2 regions of the Desulfovibrio sp. 7SRBS1 genome follow, and region 1 is predicted to be linked to the other one. Evidence: riboswitches for the same ligand, from Rfam matches in the RefSeq annotation. Region 1 holds a riboswitch; the other holds the start of a gene.
What was found. Region 1 has a riboswitch for thiamine pyrophosphate ahead of ACI0FJ_RS07010 (sulfide-dependent adenosine diphosphate thiazole synthase). Riboswitches for the same ligand answer to the same signal wherever they lie in the genome.
Positions count from the first base shown of each region.

Region 2: another riboswitch for thiamine pyrophosphate. It lies ahead of thiC (phosphomethylpyrimidine synthase ThiC); the one in region 1 lies ahead of ACI0FJ_RS07010 (sulfide-dependent adenosine diphosphate thiazole synthase).

Region 1 is NZ_JBJKFD010000001.1:1,492,056-1,496,535, forward strand. Features, by position in the region: gene ACI0FJ_RS06995 (hypothetical protein) at 1-128, shown strand, start outside; gene ACI0FJ_RS07000 (alpha/beta fold hydrolase) at 297-1,070, opposite strand; gene ACI0FJ_RS07005 (metal-dependent hydrolase) at 1,082-1,510, opposite strand; gene ACI0FJ_RS07010 (sulfide-dependent adenosine diphosphate thiazole synthase) at 1,647-2,438, opposite strand; TPP riboswitch at 2,626-2,724, opposite strand; gene ACI0FJ_RS07015 (hypothetical protein) at 2,902-3,141, shown strand; gene ACI0FJ_RS07020 (c-type cytochrome) at 3,421-3,702, shown strand; gene ACI0FJ_RS07025 (hypothetical protein) at 3,872-4,123, opposite strand; gene ACI0FJ_RS07030 (transport-associated protein) at 4,410-4,480, opposite strand, start outside.
Region 2 is NZ_JBJKFD010000001.1:117,933-122,412, forward strand. Features, by position in the region: gene ACI0FJ_RS00625 (sigma-54 interaction domain-containing protein) at 1-949, opposite strand, end outside; gene gluQRS (tRNA glutamyl-Q(34) synthetase GluQRS) at 1,113-2,099, shown strand; TPP riboswitch at 2,252-2,350, shown strand; gene thiC (phosphomethylpyrimidine synthase ThiC) at 2,457-3,731, shown strand; gene ACI0FJ_RS00640 (APC family permease) at 4,175-4,480, opposite strand, start outside.

The DNA.
Region 1 (4,480 bases):
CCATGCGTCTGATGAAGGCCTGGGGAATCCGCTTGCAGGACGGGCTGTGGTCTTTGGAACGCATTGGCGAACCGTTCCGACAATATGTATCGCCGGACTGGCTCCCGTTGTTGGGACGACGCTGGTAACAGGGGCTCAGACGGCTGATAAGGGCACGGTAGCGTCGTTGCTTCGGAAAACTCAAATCCTCGCGTACGTAAGAGTACGCGTCGGCCTTGAGTTTCCCTCGCGCCTAGCCCTCATCTCCTTCCTAGCCGCCTGTCATACGACGCTTTAAAGGCAAGAGTTGGCCTTTTTCAGCCGTCTGAATCGCCTCTCGTCCATAGTTCAACAAGCTTTCCGTTCACCAGCTCCGGTGCTTGCTGGTGCGCACCATGGCCGCATCCTTCCACCACCAGAAAACGTCCATCCTGGACCGTACCGGCAAGATGCTCCAGATGTTCCCGATGAACCAGCTCATCGTCACTGCCTGCCATGAACAGACAGGGCGCTGCAATGGCGGCCAAGTCGCGGTCCTCAAACTGCGGCTCGTTGCGCCAGCTGCGCGTTGTTTGCCGCACCAGGGCCTTCCAGTCCCCGCCGTGCGCCTGCATGTGGTTGACGCGCACGGCCTCTATAAATTCGGTGCGCCCCTCACGCTCCAGGCAGTCGGGATCAAAACTCGCGGCATTCTCCACAACAGCCGGGCTCACGCAACCTGATGTTCCTATCGTCGCCAGGCTGGCGAACCGTTCGGGCGCACGGCAGGCCATGTACAGGGCAACCGCCCCGCCCATGCTGTAGCCCACCATATGCACGCGCTCCAGATGCAGGGCGTCGCACAACAGCAGCATGTCGTCGGCAATGGAGGAAAGGGTCCAGTTTGGATAGCCCTTGCCTGCTGCCAGCCGGGTACGTCCGTGACCGCGCAGATCGGGAAACAGCCCCCGGCATTTTCTGTGAAAGGCGGTCAGCTGCGGACCGAAACCGATGATGCCGCGGGAAAAGGCCCCATGCAGAAAAAGCACGGTCCGGCCTGCACCCGTCTCCTCGTAAAACAAATCCAAATCGGCAAGACGAATGCGCGGCATGGCAACTCCGTTCAGAATTCACGATCCAAAAGCAGGTGGGAAAAATACCCGGCCACGGCAGCCAGATAAAAAGGAAACATGTGGTCCGCGGGAATTTTCAGTAAAAAAAGCGGCAAAAGAATAATGGGCAGAGGGACGAGCAGCATTGCCCACCAGGTATGGGTCCAGCCCCGATGGTGCCCAATGGCCGGCATCATACCGGCCAACCCCAGTACGGCAGCCCATTTATATTGCCCACGGGCCATGAGCACCAGATCCACCAAGACCAGCAGGCCGTAGTACAGACTCTGTCCCTTGGAATCGGTGTCCACGTCCGGGAAAAGCGCGGCAAGCACGCTGATGCAGATAAGAATGGCCCCCAAGGCGGGATTGGGTGCGTACCACCCGCCCCAGATCAGCAGGCCGAGAATAATGGCGGCGAACACTGCCCCGCCCGTCATATGTGCTTTGTATCCTGGCATGGGGGCGGACTATATCCACGTCGTCATTGGAAGGCAACGGAGCCCCGCTCGGGAGAATCCCCATACGGAGCGGGAGGCCGGACATTCCACCCGAAGGCCCGGCCTCCTGTCCGCGCTACTTCTTCAGCTGTTCAGCGATTTTTTCGGCAACCTTGCAACCGGACAGCAGCATGCCTCCGAAAATGGGCCCCATGCGGTGTGCCCCAAAGGTGGCGTTGGCCGCCATGCCCGAGACGTACACGCCAGGGAAGACCTCGCGGGTGTTGTCCACGGTGGTGGATTCGGCCTTGTCCGCCCACATGGAACGTTCGCCCTCGATGCCACCGGAGGGCGTGTTCAGGCGAATGCCGTTCTTGCGGACCAGTGTCTTGAGCACTTCGGTGTCGTGGCCGGTGGCCTCGATGAGGTACTTGCAGTTGAGCACCAGCGGATCAACGTGCAGCCCTGCTATTTCCACGGGAGAAGAGTTGATGACGATACCGGTCACGCGCTGATCATCGCCCGTTCCGCGAATGGCCACGTCTTCCACGCTCATGCAGTTGAAGAAACGGGTTCCGGCCAAAGCCGCCTTGGAAGCCAGGGTCGTGGTGGCGGTTACGGCGTCGGCAGTAAAGTAGCCCGGCGCGTATTCGTTGAGGGGCACGCCGATTTCCTCCAGCACGCCTTTGCCCTCTTCCTGCACCACGATGAAGTTGTAGGTCATTCCGCCGCCCCACATGCCGCCGCCGATACTCAGCTTGCGTTCGAAAAGCGCAACCTTGTATCCGGCGCTGGACAGTTTGTAGGCTGCGGTCAGTCCGGAAGGTCCGGCACCCACGATGGCTACGTCCAGATCCAGGCTGTCGCAGAATTTTTTGTGGAACTCAGTGATGATGGCTTCGGTGATGAGACGTTCGTCGAGTTGCATGGGAACTCCTTGCTGTGTTGCAGACAGCGGCCACGATCCGGACGGACCGCAGACGCGCACGCGAGACCACACCACAAGAACCCCGTCCGCAACCAGGCGCGGGCAGATGCAATTTACCGGAGAATATAGTGCCAGAGAATATTTGGGAGAAAGCTATGGGAGGCAGGCTGTTTTGAGTCAGACCCTTCATTCAGGCTCTCCGAATTCCCTACGGCAGTCCGAACTGCTTCAGGTTCTATGGGTATGATCTCAGCCCCACGAAGGCGGGGCACCCCAATCGGTCAGGCAAGGCATTACACCCATGTTCCCGGACAGGCAAGCTTTTCCCGTAAACGAAACGCCCTGGAAAGCCCGCCCTGTTTGCCACACGTCAACCAAAGCCGATTTGTTCGGGCAAATATAATTGCTCTCACCCCAGATTTTCTTATGTTGATACCAAACAGGTCAAGCAAAGGATCAAATTATGACTCAAAACTACACTGCTGATGAACTCGGGAAGCTGATGTCCGATTTCTACGGCTATCTGAAGGACAACGACAGCGTTAACCTTCAATACAAAAAAAAGTTCCTTGAGATTCTCAAGGGATACAGTGCCTTTGAGCGGCGATACCTGCTGACCCTGTACTATACCATTTATCTGGAAGGACAGCTGCAGGACGACCGGATTAACGCCCCCCGTTCCGAAGCGGATGTCGTCAACTGAGCACCTCCATCCATTACCATATGTTCCCCTAACCCCAGGACCGTGTCTGCCCGGCACGGTCCTTTACTTTTTGGGGCGCACCCAATGAACATCTTGACTTTGGGACCATGCTGAGCCACGCTTTTAAAATAGGATATCTCCCTGTGCCGAAACCGATGAAACAAACGGATATCCGGCGCAGGAGGTTGCCTGCATGATTTTTTTTGCCTGAAACGCCTGCAAGGCGGAAAGGCTCCAACGCACGCAGGCTCTCCCCAACATGCAACCATGGAGCAAGCCATGCTGAAAAAAACGTTCATCCTTGTTTGCGGCATTTGTATTCTTCTGCTGGCAAGCGCCCTGCATGCCCAGTCCAAAGGCGACGCCGACAGAGGACGCATTCTGGCCAAGGGCTGTGTCTGTCACAAAAACGGATTCGGCAGCATGAAGCAATCGGAATTTCTTAAGGCTATTGCGGATTTCAAGGCCCAGAAACGGGGCCCTCAAAAGATGGTGAACGTGGCAAAGGGCTTGCCGGATGCTGACGTGGCCGACCTGGCTGCTTTTTTTACATCAAAATAAGCAATCCTTATCCAACCATCCCCCGAAAACAAGCCAAGCCCCCGAAACGCCAGGTATGTGGCACTCCGGGGGCTTTTTCATGGTGATTCACAAGTCCCGCTCCTGGTAATGTCCTTACAATTTTTTACGCGACACCCTCAAATACACAGGGACCGTGTACGTAAGGCAGCTACACGCTGCCCAAATTCGTGCTGACCGCCTGCAGCAGCTCACCCCGAGTATTATAGACAGGTGAACTCTCCACCGCCACCAACTTGGCAGCCAGGCTTGGATCGCCAAGCACCTTCCGCGACAAGCGGCGCTTACGGAGTGCCTTCATTTCATCGGCCATCGATTCATTGCCGTCCTTGCGTACCGGAACCGACGCCTCGACCTTATTGCCTACCCTGGTAAACATGTCATTCAAAGCAAGAGCTTCCATGGTATCCTCCTGGGGTTTCCCCCGGGCCCTTCCTTGGGCTGTTTGTGACCTCCTACAATAATCTTATCGGACCATGTGGCTGAGGCTTTAGGTTTAAAAAATAAAAATGGATGTTTTGTTCCTCTTTCCTACTGCGGCTATGGGGGAATTGCCGTACAACAATACTGCCAGAAAGCTTTTACAAGAGAAAAAGCTTCCGCATGCCACATACATGCAAAAGACGCTCACCTCTTCGACAAAGAGGCAAGCGTCCATGCAACATTCCACAGAATACTTTTCTGCAGAGCTATTCAAAAACCTTTTTGGCATCGTCCTTGATTTTATCCACGGCCTGATCGACTTTCTTCCCCACCTTCT
Region 2 (4,480 bases), 1.4 Mb from region 1:
GCAGGCGGATGACGTTGAGGCGGAAAAAAAGATCCTGTCGGAAACGGTTTTCCCGCACCATGCTTTCCAGGTCGCGGTGGGTGGCGACAACGACGCGGACATCCGAGACAGCGCCTTTTGTGCTGCCCAGCGGATAGATGACCTTGTCGTCCAGAAACGACAGCAGCTTGACCTGCAGATGCAAGGGGAGGTCGCCTATTTCCGTGAGAAACAACGTGCCTCCGTGGGCCAGCCGGAATCGGCCCGGCTTGTCCTGGTCGGCCCCTGTGAAGGCCCCCTTGGCGTGGCCGAACAGTTCGGATTCCAGAAGGGTATCGGGCAGCGCGCCGCAGTTCACCTTGATGAACGGTCCGCCGGAACGTTCGGATGCCTTGTGGATGGCTTCGGCCAGCATGTCCTTTCCTGTGCCGGTTTCGCCCGTGATGAGGACGGAGGAGTCGGTCTGGGCAACGCTTGGCACCATTTTGAACACGCGTTCTATTTGTGGACTTTTGCCGATGAGGCCGCCGAAACTGTATGTTCCGGGACCGGGGATTTCATGCTCTCCGGTAGCTGCCGCCGAGGTGACGGTCTCCACAATGCCCACCTGGCGGCCCTTGCCGTCGAGCAGCGGGGCTATAGTCAGCCGGACCGTGAGTTTGCGGCGTTCCCGGTTGATGATGGTGGCTTCGGATTTTTGTGGCTCGAAAGAGTCTATCTGGGTGCCGTTTCCGGCGTGGACGGGACAGCCCCGGAGACAGTAGTCGCAGCGCAGGGCGTGCAGGCATCCCAGGCCGATGATGTTCTCGCGCGCCGCTCCGGTAAGTTGTTCATAGGCGGTGTTGGCCAACATGATGTGGCCTGTTTTGTCCATTATGCAGACGCCCACGGGCAGTTCGTCGAAAAAATTCAGGAATACGCCCGGAGCGGACAAAACCCCGCCCAGATGATGTACTGCGGAATCCATCATGCTAGTCCAGTAGCACGGCAAGGCATGACCGGCAATCGCTTTGCGCGGGTATTAAATATTGTATGTGAACGACGGCGGGCATGGGGGGCTTTTCAACCGTAAAGGGTTTCCGTACCATGCCGCGATTGAAAAGCGGCCCTGGGCCGCATGCAGGAGATGGAGAGTGAGTACTATTCGCGGACGTTTCGCGCCGAGTCCGACAGGGCGCATGCACCTGGGCAATGCCTTTGCCTCTTTGCTTTGCTGGCTTGCGGCCCGCAGCCGGAGGGGGGAGGTCGTCTTTCGCGTGGAGGACATAGACCCGCAGCGCTCGCGTACCGAGTACGTGGATTTGCTTTTGCAGGATCTTGAATGGCTGGGGCTGGACTGGGACGAAGGGCCGGACAAGGGCGGAAGCTGTGGGCCATATGTGCAAAGCCGGCGGCTGGAGCGTTACGAGGCAGTTCTGAATACTCTGCAGGAGCGGCGTCTGGTCTATCCCTGCTGGTGCACGCGCCGGGAATTGCAGGAAGCGGCGCGCAATGGGCCACAGCCTGCCCGCCGTAATGCCGGGCCTGCCTATCCTGGTTTTTGCCGCGATTTGAGCGATGAAGAAAGGCGAGCCCGCATGGCCGGAGGCCGTACTCCTGTGCTGCGCTTGCTTTTTCCAGAACGCGACTATGAATTTACAGATCTGAATCTCGGCCATGTTTTGCTTTCCGGGGCGGAGATTTACGGCGATTTCAGCCTGCGCCGTTCGGACGGTGTTTTCGCCTACCAGCTTGCCGTGGTGGTGGACGACGTGGACATGCACATCACGCAGGTTGTGCGCGGGGCCGATATTTTGGACAGCACTCCCCGCCAGATGCGCCTGCTGGAACTTTTGGGAAAGCCGTTGCCCGAGTATGCGCATGTGCCTCTGTTGGTGGATGGCGGGGGAAAAAAACTTTCCAAAACCCACGCTTCCCTGGAGCTGGCCGCATTGCGCGGGGCTGGCGTACGCCCGGAAAATATCGTTGGGTACCTGTTGTGGCTGGCCGGGCTGCAGCAAGCGCCGCGCCCCGCCCGTGCCGGAGATTTTGTGGACAATTTCGATTTTGGGCCTGTGCCTTTGCAATCCATCGTCATTGCGGACAATGTGGCGGATATTCTTGCTGGCATGGGACGCTGATGGCCGGCACCGTGCGGAATGGGGTGGCATCGGGTCGGGGGTGTTTTTGCTTTCTTCGTAAAACCCCACATATAAACTTTCAGTATACACAGCTGTTTGTTTGTTTTTTCCTGTTACCCACTTGCATTCCCTTCACCCATCTGTAACATTGTCTCTGCCGATTGGGGTGTCCCGCGCGGAGCGGGGCTGAGATTAAACCCATGGAACCTGATGCAGTTCACACTGCCGAAGGGAATCGGGGCCGTGCCCCCCTTTCTCGGGGCATACACTCCACGACCTCTTTTCTTCTTTTCCCCGGCGGACTGCCAACGCGCTGATTGGGAGCGCACAACCCGCTTGCTCAAGCAAGGACGGATTATGTTGCAAATACAGAAAAACAAAGCTTTGACCGCACTTATGGACTCCTGCCTGGCTGATGTCTGCCAGCGTGAAGGTCTGGAAGAATCCGCAGTACGCGAGGCCATTGCCCAGGGGACAATGGTTCTGCTCGGCAACCCTGGCCGCAAGGATTTCAAACCCACGTTGGTGGGGCAGCCTGCCAAGGTGAAGGTGAACGCCAATATCGGAACGTCTCCCTTTATGAACGAGCCTGAAAGGGAAATGAAAAAGGCCAAGCTGGCCCAGGCTGCCGGTGCCGACACCATCATGGACCTTTCCACGGCGGGCGACCTTACCGCCATTCGTCAGGAAATGCTGGATAGCTGCCCCCTGCCTTTGGGAACCGTGCCCATCTACGGCGTGGCCGCAAAGTACATTCTGAACAAAGAAGATCCGGCCGAATTCAAGGCCGATGAACTGTTCGAGGAAATTCGCCGTCAGGCCGAGCAGGGCGTGGACTTTATGACCGTGCATTGCGGCGTGACCCGTCGCGCCGCTGCCCTGGCAAAGAATGCCAAGCGCATGATGGGCGTTGTTTCCCGCGGCGGTTCCATCACCGTGCGCTGGATGCATATCAACGACAAGGAAAACCCCCTTACCGAGCGTTTTGACGAGCTGCTGGAAATCGCGGTGAAGCACAACGTCACCCTGAGCCTGGGCGACGGTATGCGTCCTGGTGCCGGTGTGGATGCTGGCGATACCGCCCAGTGGGATGAGGTCATCACCCTTTCCGAGCTTACCCGCCGCGCCTGGGATGCAGGCGTGCAGGTGATGATTGAAGGCCCCGGCCACGTGCCCATGAACGAAGTGGAAACCCAGATTCGCGGCATCAAGCGGCTGTGCATGGGCGCTCCTCTGTACGTGCTTGGACCCCTGGTTACCGATTCAGCTCCCGGCTACGACCATATTGCCGGTGCCATCGGCGGTGCCATTGCCGTAACCCACGGTGTGGACTTCCTGTGCTATCTTACGCCTGCCGAACACCTTACCTTGCCCAATGGCGAAGACGTGCGCGCCGGTGTTATTGCCTCGCGCATTGCCGCCCAGTGCGGTGAGGCTGCCTTGGGACGTCCCCATGCCGTGCAGCGTGACAAGGACATCTCCCAGGCTCGTGCCGATCTCGACTGGAAACGCATGGCAGAGTTGGCCCTTGATCCTCCCACGGTGCACCATCGCCGCAAAGACCATGCGGACAAGGACGAATGCGCCATGTGTGGTGAATTCTGCGCGGTGAAGATGCTGAAGGATTTCTAACCACTGAAAACAGATCGGGGGCCGGGGCCATAATGGCTCGGTCGGCCCCTGTTTTTGATTTAATGAGAAAGGCCCTGCCGATGCATATGCGTTGGCAGGGCCTTTTGTTGTCGTGTTTGGAGGTTGTCGCGCCAGCTTATTTCGGGCCAGCTTGTGCGGGCCAGCCGGTTGAAGGCGGGGCATGGTGTGCTGGAGACGGCTCCCGGTCGGATTTTTGCCAGTTGGAGCGTATTTCAGCCTCCGTAAACCGTAAAAATATATATGAAGGGTGGGGGCGTTACGCCCTCAGGCTGCTGACAAAGGCACGGCAGCGTCGTTGCCTCAAAAAACTCAACCCCTCGCGTATCAGGAAATACGCGTCAGCCTTGAGTTTTTCTTACGCCTCGCTCTCGCACCTTTTTGAGCAGCCTGGAAGATGTAACTTTGTAACCAATCTTAGGACGTTACGCCCTTTCTTTTGTGTGTTTTCGTTGCAGCAGGCCGGCCTCCTGCGCCAGTACCGCGCAGGTGACTGCTCCCAGCCCCACCAGAATCCAGGGCGGAGAAAAGGACAGCAGGGAAACAAACCCCAGGCAGAGCAGGGCGCAGGCCATGCGCAGCGGCCAGGGGGGAATCAGCCGCATGGCAGCGGCCACAGCAAGCAGGGAGTTGGACAGAAAAAATGCGTTTGCCGCAGCAATAATATCTTCCAGGGAAAGGATCTTGAGGTGCAGCAGGAGAAGACTGATGAATTGAAGCCCGACAAGGAG